Regions from separate parts of the Streptomyces sp. NPDC027672 genome, predicted to be linked through region 2. Evidence: predicted binding sites of a transcription regulator. Region 2 holds the regulator's gene; the other holds the start of a gene.
The links. Region 2 encodes HspR, which represses chaperone genes until heat shock. Its sites were predicted from a motif close to TTGAGNNNNNNNNNCTCAA; they were not measured.

Region 1: the regulator HspR is predicted to act here: its motif matches at 5,640-5,658, upstream of lon (endopeptidase La).

Annotation. Positions count from the first base shown of each region.
Region 1 is NZ_JBVHSO010000001.1:260,642-269,322, reverse strand. It holds gene ACZ4SV_RS01155 (multifunctional oxoglutarate decarboxylase/oxoglutarate dehydrogenase thiamine pyrophosphate-binding subunit/dihydrolipoyllysine-residue succinyltransferase subunit) at 1-2,555, opposite strand, end outside; gene ACZ4SV_RS01150 (sensor histidine kinase) at 2,858-3,982, opposite strand; gene ACZ4SV_RS01145 (response regulator transcription factor) at 3,979-4,719, opposite strand; gene ACZ4SV_RS01140 (spermine/spermidine synthase domain-containing protein) at 4,832-5,509, opposite strand; gene lon (endopeptidase La) at 5,681-8,110, shown strand; gene ACZ4SV_RS01130 (lysozyme) at 8,227-8,681, opposite strand, start outside.
Region 2 is NZ_JBVHSO010000006.1:269,431-278,111, reverse strand. It holds gene ACZ4SV_RS17110 (sugar ABC transporter substrate-binding protein) at 1-954, opposite strand, end outside; gene ACZ4SV_RS17105 (PA14 domain-containing protein) at 1,249-2,733, shown strand; gene ACZ4SV_RS17100 (heat shock protein transcriptional repressor HspR) at 2,805-3,272, opposite strand; gene dnaJ (molecular chaperone DnaJ) at 3,277-4,446, opposite strand; gene grpE (nucleotide exchange factor GrpE) at 4,480-5,145, opposite strand; gene dnaK (molecular chaperone DnaK) at 5,142-6,980, opposite strand; gene ACZ4SV_RS17080 (MraY family glycosyltransferase) at 7,075-8,103, opposite strand; gene ACZ4SV_RS17075 ((Fe-S)-binding protein) at 8,305-8,681, shown strand, end outside.

The DNA.
Region 1 (8,681 bases), on a different contig from region 2:
TAGTCCTGGAGGGCCTGCTCGGCCTCTTCCAGGGTGATGTCGCCGCGACCGATCAGGGACTCGGTGTACAGCTTGCGCACCGAGCGCTTCTTGTCGATCAGGTCGTACATCAGCGGCTGGGTGAAGGCCGGGTTGTCCGACTCGTTGTGACCGCGGCGGCGGTAGCAGATGAGGTCGATCACCACGTCCTTGTTGAACGCCTGGCGGAACTCGAAGGCGAGCCGCGCCACGCGGACGACGGCCTCGGGGTCGTCGCCGTTGACGTGGAAGATCGGGGCCTCGATCATGCGGGCCACGTCCGTCGCGTACATGGAGGAACGCGAGGACTCGGGGGCCGCGGTGAAGCCGACCTGGTTGTTGATGACGATGTGGACCGTGCCGCCGGTGCGGTAGCCGCGAAGCTGCGACATGTTCAGGGTCTCGGCCACCACGCCCTGGCCCGCGAAGGCCGCGTCGCCGTGGATCGCCACCGGCAGGACCGTGAAGTCCGTGCCGCCCTTGTTGATGATGTCCTGCTTGGCGCGGGCGACGCCCTCCAGGACCGGGTCGACCGCCTCCAGGTGGGAGGGGTTGGCGACCAGCGAGACCTTGATCTGCTCGCCGTCCAGGCCGGTGAAGGTGCCGTCGGCGCCCAGGTGGTACTTCACGTCGCCGGAGCCGTGCATCGACTTCGGGTCGAGGTTGCCCTCGAACTCGCGGAAGATCTGCGCGTACGACTTGCCGACGATGTTGGCCAGCACGTTCAGCCGGCCGCGGTGGGCCATGCCGATGACGACCTCGTCCAGCCGGGACTCGGCGGCGGAGTCGATCACCGCGTCGAGCAGCGGGATGACGGACTCGCCGCCCTCCAGGGAGAAGCGCTTCTGGCCGACGTACTTGGTCTGCAGGAAGGTCTCGAAGGCCTCCGCCGCGTTCAGCCGGCGCAGGATCCGCAGCTGCTCCTCGCGCTCCATCCTGGAGTGCGGGCGCTCCACGCGGTCCTGGATCCACTTGCGCTGCTTGGGGTCCTGGATGTGCATGAACTCGATGCCGGTGGTGCGGCAGTACGAGTCGCGGAGCACGCCGAGGATGTCGCGCAGCTTCATCATCGACTTGCCGGCGAAGCCGCCGACGGCGAACTCGCGCTCCAGGTCCCACAGGGTGAGGCCGTGCTCGACGATGTCCAGGTCGGGGTGCTTGCGCTGCTTGTACTCCAGCGGGTCGGTGTCGGCCATGACGTGGCCGCGGACCCGGTAGGAGTGGATCAGCTCGAAGACGCGGGCGGCCTTGGTGACGTCGTCGTCGTGGCTGGCGTCGATGTCCTTGAGCCAGCGGACCGGCTCGTAGGGGATGCGCAGCGCCTCGAAGATGTCGTCGTAGAAGCCGTTCTCGCCGAGCAGCAGGTTCGCGACGTTGCGCAGGAACTCGCCGGAGGCGGCGCCCTGGATCACCCGGTGGTCGTAGGTCGACGTGAGCGTCATGACCTTGGAGATGCCGAGCTTGTTCAGGGTGTCCTGGCTGGTGCCCTGGAACTCCGCCGGGTAGTCCATGGCGCCGACGCCCATGATCACGGACTGGCCGGGCATCAGCCGCGGCACGGAGTGCACGGTGCCGAGGCCGCCGGGGTTGGTCAGGGAGACCGTGACGCCGGAGAAGTCGTCCATCGTCAGCTTGCCCTCGCGGGCGCGGCGGACGATGTCCTCGTAGGCCTGCCAGAACTCGAAGAAGTTCAGCGTCTCGGCCTTCTTGATGGCGGCCACGACGAGCTGGCGGTCACCGTTGGGCTTGACCAGGTCGATGGCCAGGCCGAGGTTGACGTGCGCCGGCTTGATCAGGGTCGGCTTGCCGTCCTTGACGCCGAACGCCCAGTTCATCGCGGGCATGGCCTTGACGGCCTGCACCATCGCGTACCCGATGAGGTGCGTGAAGGAGATCTTCCCGCCGCGGGCGCGCTTGAGGTGGTTGTTGATGACGATGCGGTTGTCGAACAGCAGCTTCACCGGGACGGCGCGGACCGAGGTGGCGGTCGGCATCTCCAGCGAGGCGTCCATGTTCTTCGCCACGGCGGCGGCCGGGCCGCGCAGCGTGACCAGCTCGGGGCCCTCGGGCGCTTCCTTCGCATCCTTGGCGGGAGCGGGAGCGGGCCGTGCGGCGGCCTTCGGCTGAGCGGGCGCCTGTGCGGGTTGCGCCGGCTTGGCCGGGGCGGCCTGCGCCGCGGGAGCGGGGGCCGCGGGGGCCGGTGCCTGCGCGGGGGCCGGGGCGGCGGCCTGGGCGGCCGGGGCCGGGGCGGCCTGCGCGGCCGTGCGGGAGGTGGTCTCCGCGGCCCCCGTGGCCGCGGTGCCCGCCGGGGCCGGGGTGGCAGGAGCCCCCGGCTTGTAGTCGGCGAAGAAGTCCCACCAGGCTCGGTCCACCGAGTTCGGGTCCTGGAGGTACTGCTGATAGATCTCGTCGACGAGCCATTCGTTCGCACCGAACGCGGCGGCGGGGTTCTTCCCGGCTCGGTCGTCGGTGGTGGGGGTACCGCCCGGCCGGAGGCCGGGGGCGCTCGATGAGTTACTGGGGGACTGTGGCGACACGGCGGCAACCGCCCTCTTCCGCTTCACAAGGTGATGGACAGCGGGAATAAAGGCTACGCCTCCCTGGCGGGGAAGGTCAGGTCGAGCAAGGTCATCGTCGTGTAAGTCACATCGGAAATCTTGTTTCGGGGCTTGATATGGCGGGAAACAAGCGTGGTTCGGCAGGTGAGAGGGTGCGCCGGCACGGGCCCGGCGCACTGTCGTTCGACGTGTGCCCGGGCCTGCCCTGATCACACGTGTCCGCCTGCGCCGAGCGGCGGCGGCCCCGTCGTGGATCTTGAGCTTCCGGTGCGGACTGTACGTCAACCCGGCAGGGAAGTCAGTCCTGGGAGAGTGACGATGATCCGGCAGCCCCGCTCGGATTCGGCCACACCGATCCGGCCGCCGTGCAGATCGACCGCCCACCGGGCGATGGCCAGCCCCAGGCCCGTGCCGCCGTCGCTGCCCGGGCCGTGCGGCCGGGTGACGGCACCCCGGTTGAACCGCTCGAACACCCGGTGCCACTCGGACCGGGGGATGCCCGGGCCCTCGTCCAGGACCTCCAGCACCAGTGACTCCGGCTGCGGCCCGCGCCGCGCCTTCACGGTCACCCGGCCGTGCGCGGGACTGTGCTTGACCGCGTTGTCTATCAGGTTCGCGACGACCTGGTGGATGCGCTCGGGGTCCGCGTGCGCGGTCAGCTCCGGCGGCGAGACGTCGAGGTGCAGATGGACGTCCTTGCGGGTGTGGCTGCCCGAGCCGGAGGCGATGCCCGCGCGCGCCGAGGCGACCATGTTGGCCTCCTTCAGCACGCCCGACAGATACGGCCACACCTCGAACCGCCGGGTCTTCAGCGGGACGACGCCGTTGTCCAGCCGGGACAGGTCGAGCAGGGTCTCCACCAGCCGGCCGAGCCGCTCGGTCTGCTTCAGGGCCGTCCGCATGGTCTCCGGATCGGCCTCGGTGACCCCGTCGACGATGTTCTCCAGCACCGCGCGCAGCCCGGCGATCGGGGTACGCAGCTCGTGCGAGACGTTCGCCACCAGTTCCTTGCGCTGGTTGTCCTGGGCCTCCAGCTCGTCGGCCATGACGTTGATCGTCTGGGCCAGGTCGCCGAGTTCGTCGCGGCGGTGCTCCTTCACCCGGCGCGTGTAGTCGCCGTGCGAGATGGAGCGGGCCACCGCGTTCATCTCGTCCAGCGGCATGGTGAGCGAGTGCGCCACGAACTGCGTGATGAGCAGCGTGGCGATCATCGAGAAGACCGTGATGAAGCGCAGCTCCGTCTTGGTGTGCACCGCGACGATGGACAGCCCGGTGGTGATCAGCACCGCGATGACGACCAGCACGCCCAGCTTGGTCTTGATCGAGAACGGGCGAACGCCGCCCCAGGATTCCTCGCCGAGGGTCCCGGGGCTCCTCCGTGCGGCCTGGCGCCCGCCGCCGCTCACGGGGTCGGTGTCTCCAGGGCGTAGCCCACACCGTGCACGGTGCGGATCCGCTCGGCGCCGATCTTCCGGCGCAGCGCCTTGATGTGGCTGTCGACCGTGCGGGTGCCGGAGGCGTCCGCCCAGTCCCACACCTCGGCGAGCAGCTGCTCCCGGGAGAGCACCGCGCGCGGGGTGTTCGCCAGGCACACCAGCAGGTCGAACTCGGTGGGCGTCAGGTGGACGTCCTCGGACTTCACCCGCACCCGGCGCTGGGCGTGGTCGATCTCCAGTTCGCCCAGGCGCAGGATGCCGGACCGGGGCGTGGTCGCGGCCAGCGCGGCCCGCTCCACCCGGCGCAGCAGCACGTGCACACGGGCCGCCAGCTCCCGCATGGAGAACGGCTTGGTCATGTAGTCGTCGGCGCCCACGCCCAGCCCGACCAGCATGTCCGTCTCGTCGTCCCGCGCGGTGAGCATCAGCACCGGCACCGGCCGCTGGGCCTGCACCCGCCGGCACACCTCGAGGCCGTCGAAGCCGGGCAGCATGATGTCGAGGATCAGCAGATCGGGCTGCCAGGCCTCGGCCGTGTCGACGGCGGCCGGACCGTCCCCCGCCGTTTGCACCAGGAATCCCTCGGCACGGAGCCGGGCCGCGATGGCGTCGACGATCGTGGGATCGTCCTCGACGACCAGCACCCGGCGCTGTGCGCCGGGGGTGGTCGTCGCCGCGCCGCTCTGGGAGGTGTGTGTCTGCTCCATCGCCCGCCCCTGTTGTTGCTTTCCGGAATCCGTGGGGTGATCCCATGTCTGCGTTTGACGCTTGAATGATCCGCGTCAGGGCAGCACATTACGGGGACTCACCGCGCTGTCGCTATCCAGGCCGGACGGCGAGGTGGACGGCGTCGGGAACGCCCCGGGCAACCGGCACCTCTTCGGTACGCACCTGCTGGAACCCGGCATTCCGCAAGGTTCCTTCAAATTCCGGAGAGGGCTCGGCCGACCACACCGCGAGCACCCCGCCGGGTCTCAACACCCGTGCGCAGGCGGCGAGTCCGTCCGGTGAGTACAGGCCGTCGTTGTCCTCCGTGACGGTCCAGCCGGGGCCGTTGTCGATGTCGAGGCACAGCGCGTCGAACGTGTCGGATGTCTCATTGACGTACGCCACGAGATCGGCTCGTACGATCCGGGTGCGCGGGTCGGCGAGTGCGGCGGCGGACAGCGCGGACAGCGGGCCGTCCCGGTGCCAGTCGATGACGGCGGGCTCGCGCTCCACCACGGTGATCCGGCCCCAGCGGGGATTGGCCGCGGCGTGTGCGAGCGAGAAGCCCACGCCCAGCCCGCCGATCAGCACCTCCGGCGCCGGGCGGCCGTCCAGCGCGGTGCGCGCGGCGTCCACCAGCAGGCGTTCCGAGCGGCCGTCGGAGGTGTCCATCAGGAAGCAGCCGTTGGCGATGATCTGCAGCAGCGCGCCGTGCCGGCGCAGCACCACCTCGCCGTACGGGCCGTCGCGCCGGTCCAGGACCACGGGAGTGTCGTACACGGCAGTCATGGCCCCCATCCTGCTCGAACAGGGCCGGACGTTCACGGGAATTGCGCGGGACGTCCACGGACGAGTGGCGGCCGGCAGGTGATCGCTCAGAGCGAACACCGCTTCGGGAACATCGGGAGCCGCCAGAACATTGAGTCGGCATAGCTCAAGTTGACTGCCTAAGGGGAGATCATGGCTGCTGAGTCACCGGCGTTCACGCTGACCCTGCCCGTGCTGCCGCTCGACGACGAGGTCGTACTGCCCGGCATGGTGGTGCCACTGGACCTGAGCGACGCCGAGGTGCGGGCCGCGGTGGAGGCCGCGCAGGCCGCCGCCCGTTCCGAACCCGGCAAGCCCAGGGTCCTGCTGGTGCCGCGGATCGACGGCACCTACGCGAAGACCGGCGTCCTCGGCACGGTGGAGCAGGTCGGACGGCTGGCCGACGGTGACCCCGGGGCCCTGGTCCGCGGCCGCAGCCGGGTCCGTATCGGCGCCGGCACCACCGGACCGGGCGCCGCGCTCTGGGTCGAGGGCGCAAGCGTCGGGGAGAGCGTGCCGGAGCCGCTGCCGGGCCACGTCGCCGAACTGGTCAAGGAGTACAAGGCGCTCGCCACCACCTGGCTGAAGAAGCGCGGCGCCTGGCAGGTCGTGGACCGCGTCCAGGCCATCGACGACGTGTCCGCGCTGGCCGACAACTCCGGCTACTCGCCGTTCCTGACCACCGACCAGAAGGTCGAACTGCTGGAGACCGCCGACCCGGTGGCCCGGCTCCGGCTGGCCACCCAGCAACTGCGCGACCACCTCGCCGAGCAGGAGGTGGCCGAGACCATCGCCAAGGACGTCCAGGAGGGCGTCGACAAGCAGCAGCGCGAGTTCCTGCTGCGCCGTCAGCTCGAGGCCGTCCGCAAGGAGCTGCGCGAGCTGAACGGCGAGAACTCCAGGGATTCGGCCGAGGAGAGCGACGACTACCGCGCCCGCGTGGAGGCCGCCGACCTGCCGGAGAAGGTCCGCGAGGCCGCGCTGAAGGAGGTCGACAAGCTGGAGCGCGCCTCCGACCAGTCGCCCGAGGGCTCCTGGATCCGGACCTGGCTGGACACCGTCCTGGAGATGCCGTGGAACGAGCGGACCGAGGACGCGTACGACATCCAGGGCGCCAAGGCGGTGCTGGACGCCGAGCACGCGGGCCTGGAGGACGTCAAGGAGCGCATCACCGAGTACCTGGCCGTGCGCAAGCGGCGCGCGGACCGCGGCCTGGGCGTCATCGGCGGGCGGCGCGGCGGTGCCGTGCTCGCCCTGGTCGGCCCGCCCGGCGTCGGCAAGACCAGCCTCGGCGAGAGCGTCGCCCACGCCATGGGCCGCAAGTTCGTCCGGGTCGCCCTCGGCGGCGTCCGCGACGAGGCCGAGATCCGCGGCCACCGCCGTACGTACGTCGGCGCGCTGCCCGGCCGGATCGTGCGGGCCGTCAAGGAGGCCGGCTCGATGAACCCGGTGGTCCTGCTGGACGAGATCGACAAGGTGGGCTCCGACTTCCGGGGCGACCCGGCCGCCGCCCTGCTCGAAGTCCTCGACCCGGCGCAGAACCACACCTTCCGGGACCACTACCTGGAAGTCGAGCTGGACCTGTCCGACGTGGTCTTCCTCGCCACCGCCAACGTCCTGGAGGCCATCCCGGAGGCCCTCGCCGACCGGATGGAGATCGTCCGCCTGGACGGCTACACCGAGGACGAGAAGATCGTCATCGCCCGCGACCACCTGCTCCCGCGCCAGTTGGAGCGGGCCGGCCTGGACCGGGCCGAGGTCACGATCGACGACAGCGCGCTGCGCAAGCTGGCCGGCGAGTACACCCGCGAGGCGGGCGTGCGCACCCTGGAGCGGTCCCTCGCCCGGCTGCTGCGCAAGGTCGCCGCCCAGCACGAACTGGGCGAGCGGGAGCTGCCGTGCACGGTCACCGACGGCGAGCTGCGCGGGCTGATCGGCCGGCCGCACCACGTGCCCGAGTCCGCCCAGGACCCGGCCGAGCGCCGTACGGCCGTCCCCGGCGTGGCCACCGGGCTCGCGGTCACCGGCGCCGGCGGTGACGTGCTCTTCGTGGAGGCGTCCCTGGCCGACCCGGAGACCGGCGCGGCGGGCCTGACCCTCACCGGTCAGCTCGGGGACGTGATGAAGGAGTCCGCGCAGATCGCGCTGAGCTTCCTGCGCAGCCACGGCGCCGAGCTGGAGCTGCCGGTGGCGGGCCTGAAGGACCGGGGCGTGCACATCCACTTCCCGGCGGGCGCGGTGCCCAAGGACGGTCCGAGCGCGGGCGTCACGATGACCACGGCCCTCGCCTCGCTGCTCTCCGGGCGGCTGGTCCGCACCGATGTGGCCATGACCGGCGAGGTCTCGCTGACCGGGCGGGTGCTGCCGATCGGCGGCGTGAAGCAGAAGCTGCTCGCCGCCCACCGCGCCGGGGTGACCACCGTGATCATCCCCAAGCGCAACGAGCCCGACCTGGACGACGTCCCGGCCGAGGTGCTGGACACGCTGGAGGTGCATACCGTGGCCGATGTCCGCCAGGTCCTGGAGCTGGCTCTCGCGCCCGCCACGAGCGCCGCGGAGCCGGAGGTTCCCGTGGCGGCGTGACGGACGTCACGGGACGGCGGGGCCCGGGTTCCGTGAGGAAGACCCGGGCCCCCGTCGTGTGCCCGGAACGCCCCCGGGCGGCCGGCCGGGGGCACCGGGCGCGCCCGGGCGGTGCCTCAGCCGTTGGCGAGGGCCTGCACCCGGTCCAGGGCGCCGTTGAACTTGTCGTGGTCCCCGACCGTCGGCCCGGAGGAGGTGTACTGCCACATCGTGTAGTACGACCAGCCGGCCGGCAGGGTGCCCGGGTCGGCGGCGTAACGGGCAATCCACAGCGGGTTGTTCACCGCGAAGCCGCCGTAGTTGCCGGTGCACTGGGTCCACCAGCTCGTGGCCGTGTAGATCACGGGGTCCCGGCCGGTGCGGGCCTTGTAGGCGGCGAGGAAGTCGGCGATCCAGGCGACCATCTGGCTCGCGGTCTTGCCGTAACAGGCGGCGCCGTAGGGGTTCCACTCGATGTCGAGGGCGCCGGGCAGGGTCTTGCCGTCGCGGGACCAGCCGCCGCCGTGGTCCACGAAGTAGTTGGCCTGGGTGGCGCCGCTGGTGGTGTCCGGGGTGGCGAAGTGGTAGGAGC
Region 2 (8,681 bases):
GGGGCTGTCCACCCGGTCCTGGGTGAGGGCGTCGAACTGGATGTCCTTGCCCTGCACCTTGGTGACGGCGATCTGCGCGGCGGTCTCGGCCTCGTCCGGGTAGGACTTGTAGACGCTCATGTACTGCTCGCCGCCCACGATCCGCTGCACCGCGGGGAGTTCGGCGTCCTGGCCGGTGACCGGGGGCAGTTGGGTGACGCCGGCCGCCTTCAGCGCCTTGATGACACCGCCCGCCATGCCGTCGTTGGCCGCGTACACACCGGCGATGCCGTCCTTGCCGAGCGCGGCGATCGCCTTGGCCATGTTGGCCTCGGCGTTCTCCGGCTTCCAGCCCGTGGTGTCGAAGCTCTGGGCGATCGCCACCTTGCCGTTCAGCTCGGAGAGCGCGCCCTGCTTGAACTGCTTGGCGTTGGGGTCGGTGGGCGAGCCGTTCATCATGACGACCTTGGCGGAGGGGCCGGCGCCGGCGCCGAGGGCCTCCAGCAGGGTGCGGCCCTGCACCTCGCCGACCAGTTCGTTGTCGAAGGAGACGTAGGCGTCGATCGGACCCTCGGCGAGCCGGTCGTAGGCGATGACCGGGATGCCCGCGTCCTTGGCCTTCCGCACCTCGCCGACGATGGCGTGCGCGTCCACCGCGTCGAGCAGGATGACGTCGACCTTGCCGTCGATCATGTCCTGCAACTGCCGGGCCTGCCGGGTGGCGCTCGCGTCGGCGTTGGCGTACTCGACCTTGCCGTGCTTCTTGGTGAGTTCGGCGACCTTCCGCTCGATGATCGGATAGTCGAACTTGTTGTAACGGGTGTTCGCCTTCTCGGGCAGCAGCAGCCCCACGGTGATGTCGTTGCCCTTGGTCGGGCTCGCGCTCGCGCCGTCCCCCGTCGCGTTCAGCACCCCACAGCCGGCGAGCGAGAGGGTCATCGTGGACGCGGCCACGGCTATGGCGATACGACGCATGCGAAGCTCACTTCAGGTGTGTTCCGGACGTGGGTGCTGCTATACGACCCAGGTGTCTGAAAAGACAACGCGGAGCCCACACCCGGCGTCAAGGAGAATCACTTAACGAGTGCGCAACACCACGCTGGGCTGCACTTGTGGAGATTGCGCGAAACCTCCTTCAACGGCTCTTTACGGCCCGTCCATCCAAAGGGAGTTCACGGGACGGCAAAGATCCGTACAACCAACCCGGTTCGCCACGAGTCGTGATCTCCGGCGGCCCCGAGCCGCGCTCCGATTCGATCAGAGGAACGAATGAACCCAGCCAGACGTGCGACCGCCACGGCCGTCGTGCTCGCCGCCTCCGGCGCCCTGCTGAGCGCCGTCAGCCCGTCCGCGTCCGCCGCCGTGAGCTGCGCCTCACCCGTCTACCAGCGGCAGTTCTACGCGAACACCTCGTTCTCCGGCACGCCGAAGAAGACCGACTGCGACAGCGCCGTCGCCGAGAAGTGGGGCACCGGCGCCCCGGCCACGGGCCTGCCGAAGGACAACTTCGGCGTCCGCTGGACCGTGACCCGCGACTTCGGTTCCGGCGGCCCCTTCGCGCTGCCGGTCTCCGCCCAGGACGGCATCCGGGTGTACCTGGACGGCACCCGCAAGGTCGACCTGTGGAAGAACGTGTCGACCACCCAGACGAAGACCGTCAACGTCACCATCCCGTCCGGCAAGCACACGCTCCGCGTGGACTTCGTGAACTGGACCGGCGCCGCGAACGTCTCCTTCGCCTACACGCCCCGCACCACGGCCGACGTGGACAAGGTCAAGCCCCTGGTGCCCGCCGGGGCCTCGGTGACCTACGACGCGGCGACCGGCCGGGCCAAGGTCTCCTGGTCGAAGAGCAAGGAGATGGACCTCGCCGGCTACCGCGTCTACCGGCGGCTGAAGGGCTCCCCGTACGAGGCCGCGCCGCTGGTGAGGACCACCGCCACCAGCTACACCGACAGCACCCTGCCGGTGACCGGCGAGACGTACTACTACGAGGTCCGCGCCTACGACAAGGCCGGCAACGAGTCCACGGGCACCGCGGACCTGCCCGTCACCACCGCCGACCGGACCGCGCCCGGCGCCCCCGCCGGTCTGGAGATCACCGACGCCTCCGAGCAGAACGGCCTCCGCCTCGGCTGGAGCGTCCAGCCCGGCGCGGTCTCCTACCGGGTGTACCGGGCGACGAGCGCGAACGGCACCTACACCCGCCTCGGCACCGCCACGGACACCTCCTACCGGGACGCCACGGCGGCGGTGCGCACCACGTACTTCTACCGGGTGACCGCGGTGGACGCGGCGGGCAACGAGTCCGCCCGGTCCGCCGCTCTCGACGGCACGCGCCGGGACGACACCCCGCCGCCCCCCGTCACCGGACTGACGGTCACTGCGACCGACTACGGCTTCGAGCTGGCCTGGGACCCGAACCCGGCGCCCGACCTGCACCGGTACTCCGTCTACGCGGGCCGCATCCTGAGCGACGGCGAGGACCGGGTCTGCTCCGCCTACCAGGACGCCTGGCTGATGCCCGACCAGACCTCCTACCGGTACCAGACGACGCCGGACGGCGAGGAGCGCTGCTTCTTCGTGGAGGCCGTCGACGACGCCTGGAACTCCCGCTACCGGCAGACCGGCGAGGCCGACGTGGTGGTCGCCACCGAGCTGGGCACGCCCCCGGCCGAGGACGGCACCGAACCGGCCTCCGAGGACGGCACCGAACCCGCCTCCGCCGGCGGCCCGGTGACCCCGGCGGCCTGACCGGGACACCCCGGAAAACCGAGAGGGGCCCGGTCTCCGGGCCCCTCGTCGTACCGCGCCGCGCGCGTCGGTCAGTCCTGCTGCTGCCGCTTCGGCCGCCACACCACCAGCGCGCTGGTCTGCTGGACCTCCTGGTACGGCACCAGGTCGCGCCGGTAGGAGGCGTGCACCGCGGCCTCGCGCTGCCGCATCGCCGCCGCCGCGCCGTCCAGGGCCGCCTCCAGCTCCACGACCCGGGACTGGAGCGCGGCGACCTGGTTCTCCAGTTCGATGATCCGCTTGATGCCGGCCAGGTTGATGCCCTCGTCCTGCGACAACTGCTGCACCTGGCGGAGCAGTTCGATGTCACGGGCCGAGTAGCGCCGGCCCCGGCCCGCAGTGCGGTCCGGGGAGACCAGGCCCAGGCGGTCGTACTGGCGCAGCGTCTGCGGGTGGAGGCCGGAGAGCTGGGCCGCCACCGAGATGACGTAGACCGGGGTCTCATCGGTCAGTTCGTACGGCGAGAAACCCCCGCGCTGACGGGGACGACGGCCGTCCATCCTCTCAAGCTCCCTTCGCGGCCTCGAACAGCTCCGCCCGCGGGTCCTCCCCCGCGGTCGCCTCGCGATACGCCTCCAGCGCGTCACGAGCCTTCCCCGACAGGTCCGCGGGCACCCGCACCTCGACGGTGACCAGCAGATCGCCGCGGGTGCCGTCCTTGCGGACCGCGCCCTTGCCCCGGGCCCGCATCGTACGGCCGTTCGGGGTGCCGGGGGGCAGCTTCAGGGTGACGGCCGGGCCGCCGAGGGTCGGCACCCGCACCTCGCCGCCGAGCGCGGCCTCGGCGAACGTCACCGGCACGGTGACGGTGAGGTTGTCGCCCTTGCGGCCGAACACCGGGTGCTCCCCGACGTGCACCACCACGTACAGATCGCCGGCCGGGCCGCCCCGCTCGCCGGGCGCGCCCTTGCCGCGCAGCCGGATGCGCTGGCCGTCGGTCACCCCTGCCGGGATGCGGACCTGCATGGTCCGCGACGACTTGGCGCGCCCGCTGCCCTTGCACTCCAGGCACGGGTGCTCGGCGATCAGACCGCGGCCCTTGCAGTCGGGGCAGGGATCGGTCAGCGAGAAGCCGCCGCCGGAGCCCCGGGCGACCTGCCCGGTGCCGACGCAGGTCGGGCACACGCGCGGCGTGCCGTTCTTGTCGCCGGTGCCCGAACAGGCCTTGCAGGGCGCCTGGGAGGACATCCGCAGCGGCACCGTGGCGCCCTCGATGGCCTCCGTGAAGCTCAGCGTGACCTCGGACTCGACGTCCTGGCCGCGCCGGGGCTGGGTCCGCGTGCCCGTGGCGCCGCCGCGGTTGAACAGGCCCCCGAAGACGTCACCGATGCCGCCGCCGAAGCCTCCGCCCTGGGCGGCGCCCCCGAAGAGGTCGCCCAGGTCGAAGTTGAAGGAGCCGCCGCCGGCCGCGCCCGGTCCGGGGCGGAAGCCGCCGTTGCCGAACAGCGCGCGCGCCTCGTCGTACTCCTTGCGCTTCTTGGGGTCGCCGAGGACGTCGTTCGCCTCGGAGATCTCCTTGAAGCGCTCCTCCGCCTTGGTGTTGCCCTTGTTGGCGTCCGGGTGGAACTCGCGCGCCAGCTTCCGGTACGCCTTCTTGATCTCGGCCTCGGTGGCGTCCTTGGGGACGCCGAGGACCTTGTAGTAGTCCTTCTCGATGAAGTCCTTGGTGCTCATCCCCGACGTCCCTCCTTCCTGCCGGTGATGACGTCAGCCCTCCTCCGGGCCACCGTTCTCCTTGTCGTCGGCCGCCGCGTTCTCCTCGGCCTCCTCCGCCTTGACGGTCTGCGCGCCGGGCTGCGGCTCGGCGACGGCCACCCGCGCGGGGCGGATGGTGCGCTCGCCGATGCGATACCCCGGCTGGAGGATCGCCACGCAGGTCGTCTCGGTGACGTCCGGCGCGTAACTGTGCATCAGGGCCTCGTGGATCGTCGGGTCGAAGGGCTCGCCCTCCTTGCCGAACTGCTGCAGGCCCAGCTTGGCCGCGACGGTCTCCAGCGATTCGGCCACCGACTTGAAGCCGCCGACCAGTTCGCCGTGTTCGCGCGCGCGGCCGATGTCGTCGAGCACGGGCAGCAGCTCGGTCAGGAGGTTCGCGACAGCGATCTCCTTGACCGCGGCGCGGTCCCGCTCGACGCGGCGGCGGTAGTTCTGGTACTCGGCCTGCAGCCGCTGGAGGTCCGCGGTGCGCTCGCCCAGCGCGGTGCGCACCTGGTCCAGCTGGGCCACCAGGCCGGCGTTCTCTTCGGGTGCGTCCCCGGCCGGGGCCGCCGCCTCCTCCGCGGAGGGGGTGGCGGCCTTCGGCTCGGCGTCGTCGGAGGTGGCGCCGGAGGGGACGTCGGGCTTCTCCTCGAAGCCCGGGGTCTCCTCCGTCACGCGGCACCGTCCTTGCGCTCGTCGTCCACGATCTCGGCGTCCACGACGTCGTCGTCGGCCTTGGCCTCACCGGTGGCGGCACCGCCGGCGGCCTGCGCGCCCTGGGCGTCGGCGTACATGGCCTGGCCCAGCTTCTGCGAGACGGCCGCGACCTTCTCGGTGGCGGTGCGGATCTCGGCGGTGTCCTCGCCCTTGAGCTTCTCCTTCAGCTCGGCGACGGCGGACTCCACCTCGGTCTTCACCTCGCCCGGGACCTTGTCCTCGTTGTCCTTGAGGAACTTCTCGGTCTGGTAGACGAGCTGCTCGCCCTGGTTGCGGGTCTCGGCGGCCTCGCGGCGCTTGTGGTCCTCCTCCGCGTACCGCTCGGCCTCCTCGCGCATGCGGTCGACCTCGTCCTTCGGCAGCGAGGAGCCGCCGGTGACGGTCATCTTCTGCTCCTTGCCGGTGCCGAGGTCCTTCGCCGTGACGTGCATGATGCCGTTGGCGTCGATGTCGAAGGAGACCTCGATCTGCGGGACGCCGCGCGGCGCCGGCGGCAGACCGGTCAGCTCGAACATGCCCAGCTTCTTGTTGTACGCCGCGATCTCGCGCTCGCCCTGGTAGACCTGGATCTGCACCGACGGCTGGTTGTCCTCGGCCGTGGTGAAGATCTCCGAGCGCTTGGTCGGGATCGTGGTGTTGCGCTCGATCAGCTTGGTCATGATGCCGCCCTTGGTCTCGATGCCGAGGGACAGCGGGGTGACGTCGAGCAGCAGGACGTCCTTGACCTCGCCCTTGAGGACACCGGCCTGGAGCGAGGCGCCGATGGCGACGACCTCGTCCGGGTTCACACCCTTGTTGGCCTCCTTGCCGCCGGTCAGTTCCTTGACCAGTTCGGCGACGGCGGGCATACGGGTGGAGCCACCGACGAGGACGACGTGGTCGATCTCGTTGATGGAGATGCCGGCGTCCTTGATGACGTTGTGGAACGGCGTCTTGCAGCGCTCCAGCAGGTCGGCCGTCAGCTGCTGGAACTGGGCGCGGGTGAGCTTCTCGTCCAGGTGCAGCGGGCCCTCGGCGGAGGCCGTGATGTACGGCAGGTTGATCGAGGTCTCCGTGGAGGACGACAGCTCGATCTTGGCCTTCTCGGCGGCCTCGCGGAGGCGCTGGAGGGCCATCTTGTCCTTGGACAGGTCCACGCCGTGACCGGACTGGAACTGCTTGACCAGGTAGTCGACGACGCGCTGGTCCCAGTCGTCACCACCGAGGTGGTTGTCGCCGTTGGTGGCCTTCACCTCGACGACGCCGTCGCCGATCTCCAGCAGGGACACGTCGAAGGTGCCGCCGCCGAGGTCGAAGACGAGGATCGTCTGGTCGTCCTTGTCGAGGCCGTACGCGAGCGCCGCCGCGGTCGGCTCGTTGACGATGCGCAGGACGTTCAGACCGGCGATCTCGCCGGCCTCCTTCGTCGCCTGGCGCTCGGAGTCGTTGAAGTAGGCCGGGACGGTGATGACCGCGTCCGTGACCTTCTCGCCCAGGTAGGCCTCGGCGTCCCGCTTCAGCTTCTGCAGGATGAACGCGGAGATCTGCTGCGGGTTGAAGTCCTTCCCGTCCAGCGCGATCTTCCAGTCGGTGCCCATGTGGCGCTTCACCGAGCGGATGGTCCGGTCCACGTTCGTGACCGCCTGGCGCTTGGCGACCTCGCCGACCAGCACCTCGCCGTTCTTGGCGAAGGCGACGACGGACGGCGTGGTCCTGGCACCCTCGGCGTTGGTGATGACGGTGGGCTCGCCGCCCTCCAGAACGCTGACGACGGAGTTAGTCGTGCCCAGGTCGATGCCGACCGCACGTGCCATGGTTGATTCCTCCAGCTGACTTGAGTGGAACAGGCTCAAGTGTGCCTGAGGAGAACCGTTGGGTCAACAGACCTGAGCCAGCCAGGCTCAAGTCCTATCCGTTCCTTACGCGCAAGTGGCCGCTGACCTGCGTGGACGTCGTATGCCGGGGATGCTGTTGGACGGGCGTGCGAAGGAGTACGAGCACGAACACGCCCAGGACCATCGCGCCGGCCACCCAGAGCGCGGCCTCGTCCCCCGTCCACCCCGCGTGCACCAGTACCCCGACGAGCACGGACGAAAAGGACCCGGCCCCCAGCAGCACGACCGACCCCTGGGTGGTGAGCCCGAGCCGGCGCAGCCGGTGCCCGAGGTGGTCCGGGCCGCGCCTGAGCAGCGGGCGCCGGGCCGTGCTCCGGGCGAGGACCACCAGCAGCGCGTCGGCGACGGCGACCGCGCCGAGGCAGAACACCACCGCCGCGCTCGGCCCGAGCGCGTACCCCGCGCGCGTGAAGACGACGGCGGAGGACAGCACGAACCCGGTGAAGAGCGAGCCGCACGCACCGAGGCCGATCCGCGCGGGATGCCAGTTGTGCATCAGGAAGCCGGTGAGGGCGGCGGCGACCACGCTCAGCAGCACGGCCAGCCCGTCCATCACCTCCGCCGCGGCGCAGGCGCCCACCCCGAAGGCGGTGACCACGCCCACCGTCCCGGCCAGCCCGTCGGCGTGGTCGAGCCCCTTGAAGGCGAGCGAGGACAGGACGATCCAGCCGACGGCCAGCAGCCCGCCCGGCAGGCCCGTGTCGTCGTACGGCACCACCCAGGCCGCCGCCACGGCCGTACCGGCGACGAGCACCCGCGCGCGCAGCCGCCACACGTCGGCGACCAGGCCCAGCGCGGCGACCGCGGCGGCGGCCACCAGCAGGGTCCCGACCCCTTCCCCGAGCGGCGCCACCCGGCTCCACTGCCCGACCCCGGCGACCAGGCAGGTGACGGCCACGACCGCGAACCCGCCGAGGAGCGGCATAGGGCGCTGCCGGCGCCGGTCGAGGATGCCGGCCCGCAGGGCGGGCGCCCGGAGCGCCGCCGCGAGCACGGCGGTGAGGAGCAGGGCGGCGGTGGCGGCGGCGATCCCGTAGAGCACGGCTCTAAGGTAGGGGCGAAAGTATCAATTCGGTACGAATAACACGATCTGATTGCCGGGCGGCGACCCAGATCACCCCGCGCTCTGCTGCATCCCGGCGGAAGATAAGGGTAGTCTCAGACGGACTACATAAGTTACCGCTTAGTAATGTCGATCAGCTCGGACAGCTCGTCTCAGAGCGAGGCCGCCTCAGGAGCCCCAATGCAACTCGCCGCGATCATCGTGTCGCTGGTCCTGATCGTGGTCGGCGTGGCACTGTTCGGCCGCGCCGTCCTCCGGATCTACCACCACATGCGGCTGGGCCAGCCGGTGCCGGCCGGCGCGCGGACCAATGATCCCGCACAGCGCACCGTCACCGTGGTCAAGGAGTTCCTCGGCCACACCCGGATGAACCGCTGGGGCATCGTGGGTGTGGCGCACTGGTTCGTCGCGGTGGGCTTCTTCACGCTGCTGCTGACGATCGTCAACGCGTTCGGGCAGTTGTTCAAGGCGGAGTGGCTCCTGCCGGTCCTCGGCGAGTGGACGCCGTACAACGTCTACGTCGAGTTCATCGGCACCATGACGGTGCTCGGCATCCT